3 regions of the Mesorhizobium sp. WSM4821 genome follow, and region 3 is predicted to be linked to each of the others. Evidence: predicted binding sites of a transcription regulator. Region 3 holds the regulator's gene; each other region holds the start of a gene.
The links. Region 3 encodes PhoB, which activates phosphate uptake and scavenging genes when phosphate is short. Its sites were predicted from a motif close to TGTCATNNANCTGTCAT; they were not measured.
Positions count from the first base shown of each region.

Region 1: the regulator PhoB is predicted to act here: its motif matches at 1,650-1,666, upstream of phnC (phosphonate ABC transporter ATP-binding protein).
Region 2: the regulator PhoB is predicted to act here: its motif matches at 1,791-1,807, upstream of AC0NID_RS25985 (RNA degradosome polyphosphate kinase).

Region 1 is NZ_CM148371.1:2,169,269-2,172,985, forward strand. Features, by position in the region: gene phnD (phosphonate ABC transporter substrate-binding protein) at 1-581, opposite strand, end outside; gene phnC (phosphonate ABC transporter ATP-binding protein) at 723-1,580, opposite strand; partial or broken gene AC0NID_RS10440 (DapH/DapD/GlmU-related protein) at 1,761-2,368, opposite strand; gene phnL (phosphonate C-P lyase system protein PhnL) at 2,365-3,072, opposite strand; gene phnK (phosphonate C-P lyase system protein PhnK) at 3,075-3,717, opposite strand, start outside.
Region 2 is NZ_CM148371.1:5,329,869-5,333,585, reverse strand. Features, by position in the region: gene AC0NID_RS25995 (FAD-dependent monooxygenase) at 110-1,378, opposite strand; gene AC0NID_RS25990 (zinc-finger domain-containing protein) at 1,388-1,633, opposite strand; gene AC0NID_RS25985 (RNA degradosome polyphosphate kinase) at 1,975-3,717, shown strand, end outside.
Region 3 is NZ_CM148371.1:1,841,112-1,844,828, reverse strand. Features, by position in the region: gene AC0NID_RS08835 (ROK family protein) at 95-1,342, shown strand; gene phoB (phosphate regulon transcriptional regulator PhoB) at 1,474-2,163, opposite strand; gene phoU (phosphate signaling complex protein PhoU) at 2,180-2,887, opposite strand; gene pstB (phosphate ABC transporter ATP-binding protein PstB) at 2,921-3,717, opposite strand, start outside.

The sequences.
Region 1 (3,717 bases), 330 kb from region 3:
CCGGCATCGAATGTGCCCTTCAGGACTTCAAGGACAAGCTGTTCATGGCCGCCGCCGAAACCGGTCGACGCGAAGTAGCTCTTCACATCCGTGCCGATGTCCTTGGGCAGCGACGTGACCGGGATCAGGTAACCAGACGTCGAATCGGGATCGGCGAAACCGAGTTTCTTGCCTTTCATGTCGGCGAGTGTCTTGATGCCGGAATCGGCACGGGCGACCATGACCGCACGGTAACCGGTCGAACCGTCGGTCTGAATCGTCGTCAGGATCGGCTCAGCCGCATCCTTGTTTTCGAGATAGACCTTGGCGTAGGCGGAAGCGCCCAGTTCGGCAAAGTCGAGCGTGCCGCCGAGCAGGCCCTGGATGACGCCGTCATAGTCGGCGGCCGGGAACAGCGAAACTTTCTCGACGCCGAGGACGTCCTTGATGTGGTCGGAGAAGCACTGGTAGTTGCGCAGACGGTCGGCTTCGTTCTCGCCGCCCAGAATGCCGACGCGGAATTCCTTCAGGTCCTGTGCCTGGACCGCGCCAACCGCCATGGCGAGGATGGAAACGGCACCGAAAAGTATCTTTTTGAACATCTCGTCTCTCCTGTTGGTTCCGGCATCGCGCCGGCAGCGTTCGAATTTTGACAGCGCCCTTGACGCGGGCTGGCGATCCAGGCGCTCTTTTGGTTGTCCATGATCTTTCGTATACCGGTATCCACTTGGTGGATCATGGAGCTAGTAGCCAGGGAATGCGGGCTCGAGCGGTCCTGCGGATGTGGCGATTTTTGGCTTGATGATAACGCTGGTCGAGGTGATGGCCTCGGAGATTTCGCCGCCATTGCTGTCGGCGCCGTAGACCATGCGCACGGCCTCGCGGTTGAGGTCTTCGGGCGGACCGTCGAACACGACCTTGCCGGCGGCCATGCCGATGATGCGGTTGCAATAGGAGCGCGCGGTATCCAGCGTGTGCAGATTGGTGACGACGGTGAGGCCCTCGCGCAAATTGATGTCCTGCAGCGAATCCATCACCACCTTGGCGTTGAGCGGGTCGAGCGAAGCGATCGGCTCGTCGGCAAGGATGACTTTCGGCCTTTGCATCATGGCGCGGGCAATCGCGACGCGCTGCTGCTGGCCGCCCGACAAGGTGCCGGCCGGCTGCAGCGCCGTGCGGGCGATGTCGAGACGCTCGAGCGCCGCGATCGCTTCGGCCCGTTCCTCGCGGGAGAAGACGCCGAGCAGATTGACAAGGGTCGAGCGATGATTGAGCCGGCCGAGCAGCACATTGGTCAGCACGTCGAGGCGCGGCACCAGGTTGAACTGCTGAAAGATCATGGCGCAGTCGCGCTGCCAGCGCCGGAGCGGCGAGCCGCGCAACCGCGAGACTTCAGCGCCTTCAAAAAAAATCGACCCTTGGCTCGGATCGATGAGACGGTTGATCATGCGCAAAAGGGTCGATTTGCCGGCGCCGGAGCGACCGATGATGCCGACCATCTGACCGTGCGGGATCGAGATATCGACATTGCTGACGGCGGCGTTCTTGCCAAACCGGCGGGTAATGCCGCGGATTTCCAGCGTGGCTGAGGTTACTGACATAGGCACGTTCCAGTCCAGTCGCAGTTGAAGGTCTGTTAACCCTCGCTAGCGCAGCCGCATGAACCTGCGGTGTCGGATTGATGTCAGTTTTGTTACCGCCCACAGGAGGCGGGGAATGGTGAATAGTGAATAGTGAATAGAAGGGCACCACCCTCTGTTAGCTGCCACCATTCACCATCTTTAGCCGCCGTATTTCTCCAGAAACGCTTCCGCCGAAAGGGCGCGAAAATCGTCGAGCGCGGCGCGCAGGCGGGCGTGATCCCAGTCCCACCAGGCAAGTGCCTGATAACGCTCGGCCGTGCGGCGGTCGAAGCGTTCGCGGATTGGTTTGGCCGGCACGCCGCCGACAATGGTGTAGGGCGCGATGTCCTTCGACACCACCGCGCCGGCGCCGACCGCCGCGCCATCGCCGACGGTGACTCCGGGCAGGATTGTCGAGCCGTGGCCGAGCCAGGTGTCGTGGCCGATGGTGACGCGCCTGGCGCGGCGCTGGGCGAAGAATTCGCTCTCGTGTTCGGCGTCGTCCCAATAGTCCGAAGCGCGATAGGTGAAATGATGCAGCGTCGGCCGCCAGGTCGGGTGGTTGGTGGCGTTGACGCGTACATTGGCGGCGATGTTGGCGAACTTGCCGATCGTCGCGCACCAGACGCCGCAGTCCTGCATCATGTAGGAATAGTCGCCCAGCGTGGTTTCCGAAACCCGGCGATCTCGGTCCAGCGGCCGAGCGTCGAGCTCTCGACTTCCGCCGTCTCGTGGACCAGCGGCGCCTCCGACAGTTTTCCGGTCATGCGGCGATTTTCCCGGCGTTAAAAGCGGTCACGTCGATGATGCCGTCGGCCACTGCCTCGCGCACGTCGTGGTCGTGGAAGATACCGAGCAGGGCGACGCCGGCCGCCTTCTTGGCCGCGATCAGCGCAATCACCACGTCGCGGTTCCTGGCATCGAGCGAAGCTGTCGGCTCGTCGAGCAGCAGGACCGGGTGCTCGGTGATGAAGCCGCGCGCGATGTTGACGCGCTGCTGCTCGCCGCCGGAAAAGGTCGCCGGCGGCAGCGCCCAGAGTTTTTCCGGCAGGTTGAGCTCAGCCAGCAAGGCGCGTGCCTTGCCGTGCGCAACTTCACGGTCCTCGCCGCGCTCGACTAGCGGTTCGGCGACGACATCCAGCGCCGAGACGCGCGGTACGGTGCGCAGGAACTGGCTGACATAGCCGATGGTTTGCCGGCGCACGGCAAGCACTTTACGTGGGCTGGCCGTCGCGAGATCGATGAGCCCGTCCTTGTGCTGGACGATGATCTGGCCTTCATCGACGGCATAGTTGCCGTAGAGCATCTTCAGGATCGAGCTCTTGCCGGCGCCGGACGGGCCGCCGAGCACGGTGCATTCGCCGGCCCTTAACGAGAACGACACGCCGGCGACAACAGGCAATTTGATGCCGTCGCGCAGATGCATGGTGAAGCTCTTGGCGACGTCGGAGACAACGAGAGGGGTTGCCATGGTCACACCTGCAATATCGAGGAAACAAGAAGCTGGGTGTAAGGCGCGCGCGGATCGTCGAGCACGCGGTCGGTGAGGCCGCTTTCGACGACGTGGCCGTCCTTCATCACCATCATGCGCTGCGACAGCAGTCGCGCCACCGCAAGGTCGTGGGTGACGACGATCGCCGCCAAGCCGAGATCGGTGACCAGGCCGCGCAACAAATCGAGCAGGCGCGCCTGCACCGAGACGTCGAGACCGCCGGTCGGTTCGTCCATGAACACCAGCCGCGGCCCGGTGACGAGGTTGCGCGCGATCTGCAGGCGTTGGCGCATGCCGCCGGAAAAGGCACGCGGTTCGTCGTCGATGCGGTCCTCATCGATCTCGACGCGCGACAGCCAGTCGACGGCGGTGGCGCGGATCTTTCCATAGTGGCGGTCGCCCACCGCCATCAGCCGCTCGCCGACATTGGCGCCGGCCGAAACCGTCATGCGCAGTCCGTCGGCGGGGTTCTGGTGGACAAAGCCCCAGTCGGTGCGCATCAGGAAGCGGCGCTCGGCCTCGCTCATGCGGTAGAGCTCGCGGAACTGGCCGTCGCGCATGCGGTAGCTGGCGCTGCCGGAGCTCGGCAGCAACCGCGTCGACAGGCAGTTGAGCAGCGTCGTC
Region 2 (3,717 bases), 3.5 Mb from region 3:
ATCCGGCCGGACTCTCTTGCGTCAGGGCTGTCGGCCGGCGATCGCGTCTGCTATCGGCTAACGTATCATTCCTTCGCGCGCCCTCTGTCCTGCCGGCCTGTCAAGCGTATCATCGCACGCCAACTTCCGGCATCCGCCAGCCATACAGCCAGTCCAAATCCGCTGCGAGCTTTTCCGGCGAGCGCAGCTTCAGGAACAGGTTGCGGGCAGCCGCCACAGGCCCGGAAGCGTGCCAGGCGAGGTGGTTGACGGCACCGCGGCGGGCGACTTGGGAAACGCGCCGACGCCGCATCTTTTCCCAGGCGGCAAGCGCGCCTGCGAGGTCGGCGGGGGAGGCGGCGACAAAGCCGGCGAGGGTTGCGGCGTCTTCGATCGCCATCGCCGCGCCCTGTGCCGCAAACGGCGTCATCGCATGCGCCGCATCGCCGATCAGCGCGATGCCCGCGGGCGTCGTCCACGGCTGCCTTTGGTCGACCGTATGGACCGGCCATGCGGTCCACGGGCCGGCATCCTCGGCAAGCCGGACCAGCGCCGCCGCCGTGCCCCGCATGGCGCTGGTGAGGATGTTGGGATCGGCGTGGCCCGACCAGCCCTCGGCGATGATCTCGCCCTTGGTGAAGGCAACAAGGTTGAACGCCGTGCCGCCACTGACCGGATAGACGACGAGGTGGAAGCCGGGATGCAGGAAGGCGGTCACGCAACTGGCGGCGCCGACCGCCGCAAAGGCCGCTCCCGCGGCGCTGTCGGCGCCGATCGTGGCGCGCCAGGCAAGCTCGCCCGAAAACCGGCTCGAAACCGGCCCAGCGGCGGAAACCCCGTTCCCGCCCGACCTGTTCTTGCCGGAAGGGTCGAGGCCGCGGATCGTCGACCAGACGCCGTCGGCCCCGATCAGCAGAAAGCCGCTCGTCTCGACGGCCTTGCCGGCAATCTCGGCCGCTGCCGTGATATGGCGCGGTCCTGCGGCGATGCTGCCGACGCGCGCGCCGGTGACGAAGCTGATGTCGGGCTGTTCCGTAAGGCGCGCCATCAGCGCGTCCTGCAGATCAGCCCGATGGGCGACGAGATAGGACGCCTGCCAGCGCCTTTCGGCTGCTTCGCCAAGCGGTACCCGCGCCAGCTCGCGTAGCGTGGCGGCGTCTTTGAGCACGACCGCCTCCGGCCGCACCGCCGCCGGCAGGAGCCGGTCGAGCACGCCGAGTTGCCGAAGGATGCGCGTTGCGTTGGGTGAGAGCTGGATGCCGGCGCCGGCCGCTTCGAGGTGCTGTGCCTGCTCGAACAGCCGCACCAGATAGCCGCGCTCGGAAAATGCCAGCGCCGCGGTCAGCCCGGCAATGCCAGCTCCGGCGATGATGACCTGCCGGGACCGCGTATCGTCCATGCGTGCGCGTCAGGCGGCCTGGCCGATATACAGGCACCCGGCAGGCTGCGTTTCCGTCGCCTTCAGCTTTGGCGAATAGCGATAAAGCGTCGAGCAGTAGGGGCAGACCTTTTCATTGTCGTCGCCCATGTCGAGAAATACGTGCGGATGGTCGAAAGGCGGGTTGGCTCCGGTGCACATGAATTCCTTGACGCCGATGTCGATCGCCGGATAGCCCGCATCGTTCTGGAAATGGGGAATGGAACCGCCTGCCATCGTCCTCTCCTTTAGCTCCGGCATGATCTCGAGATCGACATTTTCGAGGTCATGCGCAAATTGAAATTCCGCGGCGTCCTTTGCGCATCCGGCAGGACACGCGGCGCTTCAGTCTCTATCTGCATCTGGATCATAACCCTTCTCTTTGCAAGATCGATGAAATGAAACTGTCGCAAAAGCCTGTCAGAGGATAAGTTAAGCCGGTTAAGGCATAGGCCCGGAAACCGAAATCGGGTTTTCGGAACGGATTATGAGTAGCTTCAAAATGGGCCGCGCGTCCCTTGCGCGTCCGAAAGGGCGCGTGGCGCTCTGGCCGGTAGCGGTGGGAACGAGCAGGAATGATGAACCAACTAAAGCCAGTGCAGAGCGAATTCACCACTGTCGAGGTGGCGAGCCCGGAAGGCGGCAACCCGGACCGCTTCGTCAACCGCGAGTTTTCCTGGTTGCAATTCAACCGCCGCGTCCTCGAGGAGTCGCTGAACGCCAATCACCCGCTGCTCGAGCGTGTCCGCTTCCTGTCGATATCGGCCGCCAATCTCGATGAGTTCTTCATGGTCCGCGTCGCCGGTCTCGCCGGCCAGGTTCGCGAAGGCATCTCGCTGAAGAGCCCGGACGGCCGCACCCCCGAACAACAGCTGGAACAGTTGCTGCGCGAGGTCGAGCGTCTGCAGGAAGACCAGCAGAAAAGTCTTTCGGCGCTGATGCTGCTGCTAGACAAGGAAGGCATCGAGAGCGTCACCCGCGATGCGCTGACCAAGGACGAGAAGGCCTGGCTTGAAGATCATTTCCAGGAACAGGTGTTTCCGGTGCTCACGCCGCTGTCGATCGACCCGGCGCATCCGTTTCCGTTCATTCCCAATCTCGGCTTCTCGATGGCCCTGCAATTGCGCCATCGCAAGAATGGCGAGGAGATGAGTGCGCTGCTGCGCCTGCCGGTGGCGCTGAAGCGCTTCATCCGCCTGCCCGACCGCAAGCAACATGTCCGCTTCATCCCGCTGGAAGAGGCGGTCGGCCTCTATATCGGCAAGCTGTTCCCCGGCTATGAGGTCAAGGGCTCCGGCACGTTCCGCATCATCCGCGACAGTGACATCGAGGTCGAGGAGGAGTCCGAGGATCTCGTGCGCCTGTTCGAGACGGCGCTGAAGCGGCGCCGCCGCGGCTCGGTCATCCGCATCGAATTCGACAAGCTGATGCCGGCCGAACTGCGCGAGTTCGTCGCCGGTGAGCTTGGCGTCTCGTCGAGCCGCATCAGCGTGCTCACCGGTCCCCTGGCGCTCAGCCAGATTTCCGAGATCGTCGCCATCGCTCGCGACGATCTCAAATTCACGCCCTACAATCCCCGCTTTCCCGAGCGCATCCGCGAGCATGGCGGTGACTGTTTCGCCGCCATTCGTGAGAAGGACATCATCGTTCACCACCCATATGAATCCTTCGACGTGGTGGTGCAGTTCCTGCGCCAGGCCATGGCTGACCCTGAAGTGGTGGCGATCAAGCAGACGCTCTATCGCACCTCGAACGACAGCCCGATCGTACGCGCTTTGGTCGACGCGGCGGAGGCCGGCAAGTCGGTGACGGCGCTGGTCGAGCTCAAGGCGCGTTTCGACGAGGAGGCCAACATCCGCTGGGCGCGCGACCTCGAGCGCGCCGGCGTGCAGGTCGTGTTCGGCTTCCTCGAACTGAAGACCCACGCGAAAATGTCGCTTGTGGTGCGGCGCGAGGACGGCAAGCTGCGCAACTACGTGCATCTGGGCACCGGCAACTACCACCCGGTCACCGCGCGCATCTACACCGACCTGTCCTTCTTCACCACCGATCCGACGATCGCCCGCGATGTCGCCCAGCTGTTCAACTTCATCACCGGCTATGCCGAGCCGACCGAGGAGATGCGGCTGGCCATATCGCCATTCACGCTGCGCAAACGCATTCTCAAGCACATTTCGGACGAGATTGCGCACGCGCTCGAGGGACGGCCGGCGCGCATCTGGATGAAGATGAATTCGCTGGTCGATCCGATCATCATCGACGCGCTCTATGACGCCAGCCGCGCCGGTGTCGAGATCGATCTCGTCGTGCGCGGCATCTGC
Region 3 (3,717 bases):
ACAGGGCTGTCGGCTTCTGCCAATATTTGCCTGGTGTCGCCGACGGCCTTCGCATCACGAGAGGCCGCGAGGACGACCGGGAGGAACGCAAGACATGTCGGTCGGAATCCGCCACGACGATTTGCGCCGGCGCAACCGGGGGATGGTGATTTCGGCCGTGCGCCGGGCCGGCCATCCGTCGCGAACTGAGATCGCGGCGACTACCGGCCTCAGCCATTCGACGATATCGGCGATCTCTTCCGACCTTATCCACGAGGGCATCCTTGCCGAGAGCAGGGCAAGCGAGACCGTTTCGCTGAAACGCGGCCGGCCGCAGGTCGGCCTCAGCCTCAATCCGGAAGCGGCTAAGGTATTGGCCGTCGTGTTGTCGTTGAATTTCCTTTCGGTCGCCGTCATCGATTATGCCGGGCAAGTGGTCGCCGAGGAACAGCGCCGGCTGGACACGCTGACCATGTCGCGCGACGCACTGATCGGCGAATGCGTCGCCATCGTCCGGCGCCGGCTCAAGGATCCCGACCTCGATGTCCAAAGCGTCGCGCGCATCGCGCTGGCGATCCAGGGCATCACCGATTCCCATGCGCGAGCCATGCTGTGGTCGCCGATCACGCCGCAGACGAACATCGCTTTCGCCGACATTCTGGAAGACCAGTTCGGCATCCCGGCCACCATGGAGAACGACTGCAACATGATGGCCGTGGCGCTGCGCTGGCGCGACCCGGATCGTTACCGCGACGATTTTATCGCCATCCTGCTCTCGCACGGCATCGGTATGGGGCTGGTGCTGAAAGGCGAACTGTTCACCGGCACTCATTCCTCGGGCGGCGAATTCGGCCACATGATCCATCGCCCGGGCGGCGCGCTCTGCCGCTGCGGGCGGCGCGGCTGCGTCGAGGCCTATGCCGGCAACTACGCCATCTGGCGCAACGCTAGGCAGTTGAGCGAAAACACCGAGCCGGTCGCCGATGTCAGCGATGCCGACATGCGGGCGCTCGCCGCCCGGGCGCGCGAGACGGACGGACCGGAGCGCGAAGCCTACCGCAAGGCCGGCGAAGCGCTCGGCTTTGGGCTCGGCAGCCTGTTCGCACTGATCGATCCGGCGCCGGTCGCCATGGTCGGCGCCAGTGCCGCCGCTTTCGACCTGATCGAGCCGGCCCTGCGCGAAGCCATCGCCCAGACCGCCGGCGGCCAGCATTCGGGTTCGATTTCCTTCGACACCGAGCCGAACGAGCTGCCGCTGATCCGCGAAGGCTGCGCCATGCGGGCGCTAAGCTTCGTCGACCAGGAGATTTTCGCGCCGGGCGTGCAGGCGAGAGGAGGCTCAGCGGGGAAGAACGTGGCTTGAGTTTGACCGAAGAGCGCGGGAGGCCCAACTTCGTCATCCCTGGGCGAAGCAATGGGCGTTTTCGATAGCCGCCAAGACATGCGATCCGCCAACGCAGCACATCCGACTGTCAGAACCTTCGCGCCGTGGAGCTAGTCTTCCCTGATCGCGTAGCCGGCACCGCGGATGGTGCGGATGACATCAGGCATGCGACCATTGTTGACCGCCTTGCGCAGCCGGCCGACATGGACGTCCACCGTGCGTTCGTCGATGTAGATCGTCTCGCCCCAGACATTGTCGAGCAGCTGGCTGCGCGAGAACACGCGGCCGGGATGCCGCATCATGAATTCGAGCAGCCGGAACTCGGTCGGTCCGAGCCGGATCTCACTCTTCTTGCGATAGACCCGGTGCGATTCGCGATCGAGCACGATGTCGCCGACCTTGAGAACGCTGGACAGCACTTCCGGCTTGGCGCGACGCAGCAGCGCCTTGACCCTGGCCATGAATTCCGGTGTCGAGAAGGGCTTGACCAGATAGTCGTCCGCTCCGGTGGAAAGGCCGCGCACCCGGTCGCTCTCCTCCCCGCGGGCGGTCAGCATGATGATCGGCAGCCGCTCGGTTTCGGGACGCACCCGAAGACGCCGGCAAAGCTCGATGCCGGAAATCGCCGGCACCATCCAGTCCAGCACCAGAAGATCGGGCACGTTCTCCTGCAGCCGGATCTCGGCCTCGTCGCCGCGTGTCACCACCTCGACTTGATAGCCTTCGGATTCGAGATTGTAGCGGAGGAGGACGCCTAGAGGCTCTTCATCCTCCACCACCATGATGCGCGGCGCGATCATCGGCCGGTTACCCCTGTCATGTCGCCGGCGCCGACATTGTCGTCTCGTCGAGCTTCGGGCGGTCCGCCGGCAATTGATTCCCGGTCACGACATAGTAGGCGTTTTCGGCAACGTTGGTGACATGATCACCGATACGCTCGAGATTCTTGGCGCAGAATAGAAGGTGCGTGCAGGCGGTTATGTTACGCGGATCCTCCATCATGTAGGTCAGGAGCTCGCGAAACACCGCCGTGTATTTCACGTCGATCCTCTCGTCGGCGGCGCGCAGTTCCTTCAACGCGTCGGCGTTGCGCGAGACATAGTGCTCGACCACGCCGCGGAGCTGCTCGAGAACGAGATCCGCCATGGCGTCGATACCGTGCGAGAGATTGCGTGGCGTGGCGCTCTGTCCGACGGCGCTGACCCGCTTGGCTATGTTCTTGGCCAGGTCGCCGATCCGCTCGAGATCGCCCGCCATGCGGATTGCGCCGACCACGGCACGCAGATCCTGCGCCATCGGCTGCCGCTTGGCGATCAGCGTGATCGCGCTATCGTCGAGTTCGCGCTGCCGCGCATCCATGATCGTGTCGTCCGAGACGACGCGCTGCGCCATCGCATTGTCCGAAGCTAGCAACGCGCGGATTGACGCCGCGACCATCGCGGCGGCTAGCTCGTCCATGTCGCGGAGCAGCCGGTCGATGTGCTCCAATTCCTCGTCGAAAGATGCGACGGTGTGTTCACCCATGATACTGTCCTCGTGTTCGAAATTCGCCGCCGCTCAACCGAACCGGCCGGTGATGTAGTCCTGGGTGCGTTTGTCGTCGGGATTGGTGAACATCTTGTCGGTCGCGCCCTCCTCGACCAGATAGCCGAGGTGGAACATGGCCGTGCGCTGCGACACGCGCGCTGCCTGCTGCATCGAATGAGTGACGATGACGATCGTGTAGTTCTGGCGCAGTTCGTCGATCAGTTCCTCGACGCGGGCGGTGGCGATCGGATCAAGCGCCGAACACGGCTCGTCCATCAGGATCACCTCCGGCGACACCGCGATGGCGCGCGCGATGCACAGGCGCTGCTGCTGTCCGCCGGAGAGACCAGTGCCCGACTCGAGCAGGCGATCCTTGACCTCGTTGAACAGGCCGGCCTTCTTCAGGCTCGATTCGACGATGCCGTCCAACTCCGCCTTACTCCTAGCCAGGCCGTGAATGCGTGGACCGTAGGCGACGTTTTCGTAGATCGACTTCGGAAACGGGTTCGGCTTCTGGAACACCATGCCGACGCGAGCCCTGAGTTCGACGACGTCGATTTTCGGGTCGTAGATATCCTCGCTGTCGAGCGTGATCTTGCCGGTGACCCGGGCGATCGGGATCGTGTCGTTCATCCGGTTCAGGCAGCGCAGAAAGGTCGACTTGCCGCAGCCCGATGGGCCGATCAACGCCGTCACCTGGTTTTCACGGACATCGAGATCCACGTCGAACAGGGCTCGCTTCTCGCCGTAATGAACGGAGACCTTTGCGCCCTTCATCTTGATCGAAGGTTCGTTGGTCCCGCTACCCAGTTTCTGTTCGACGCTGG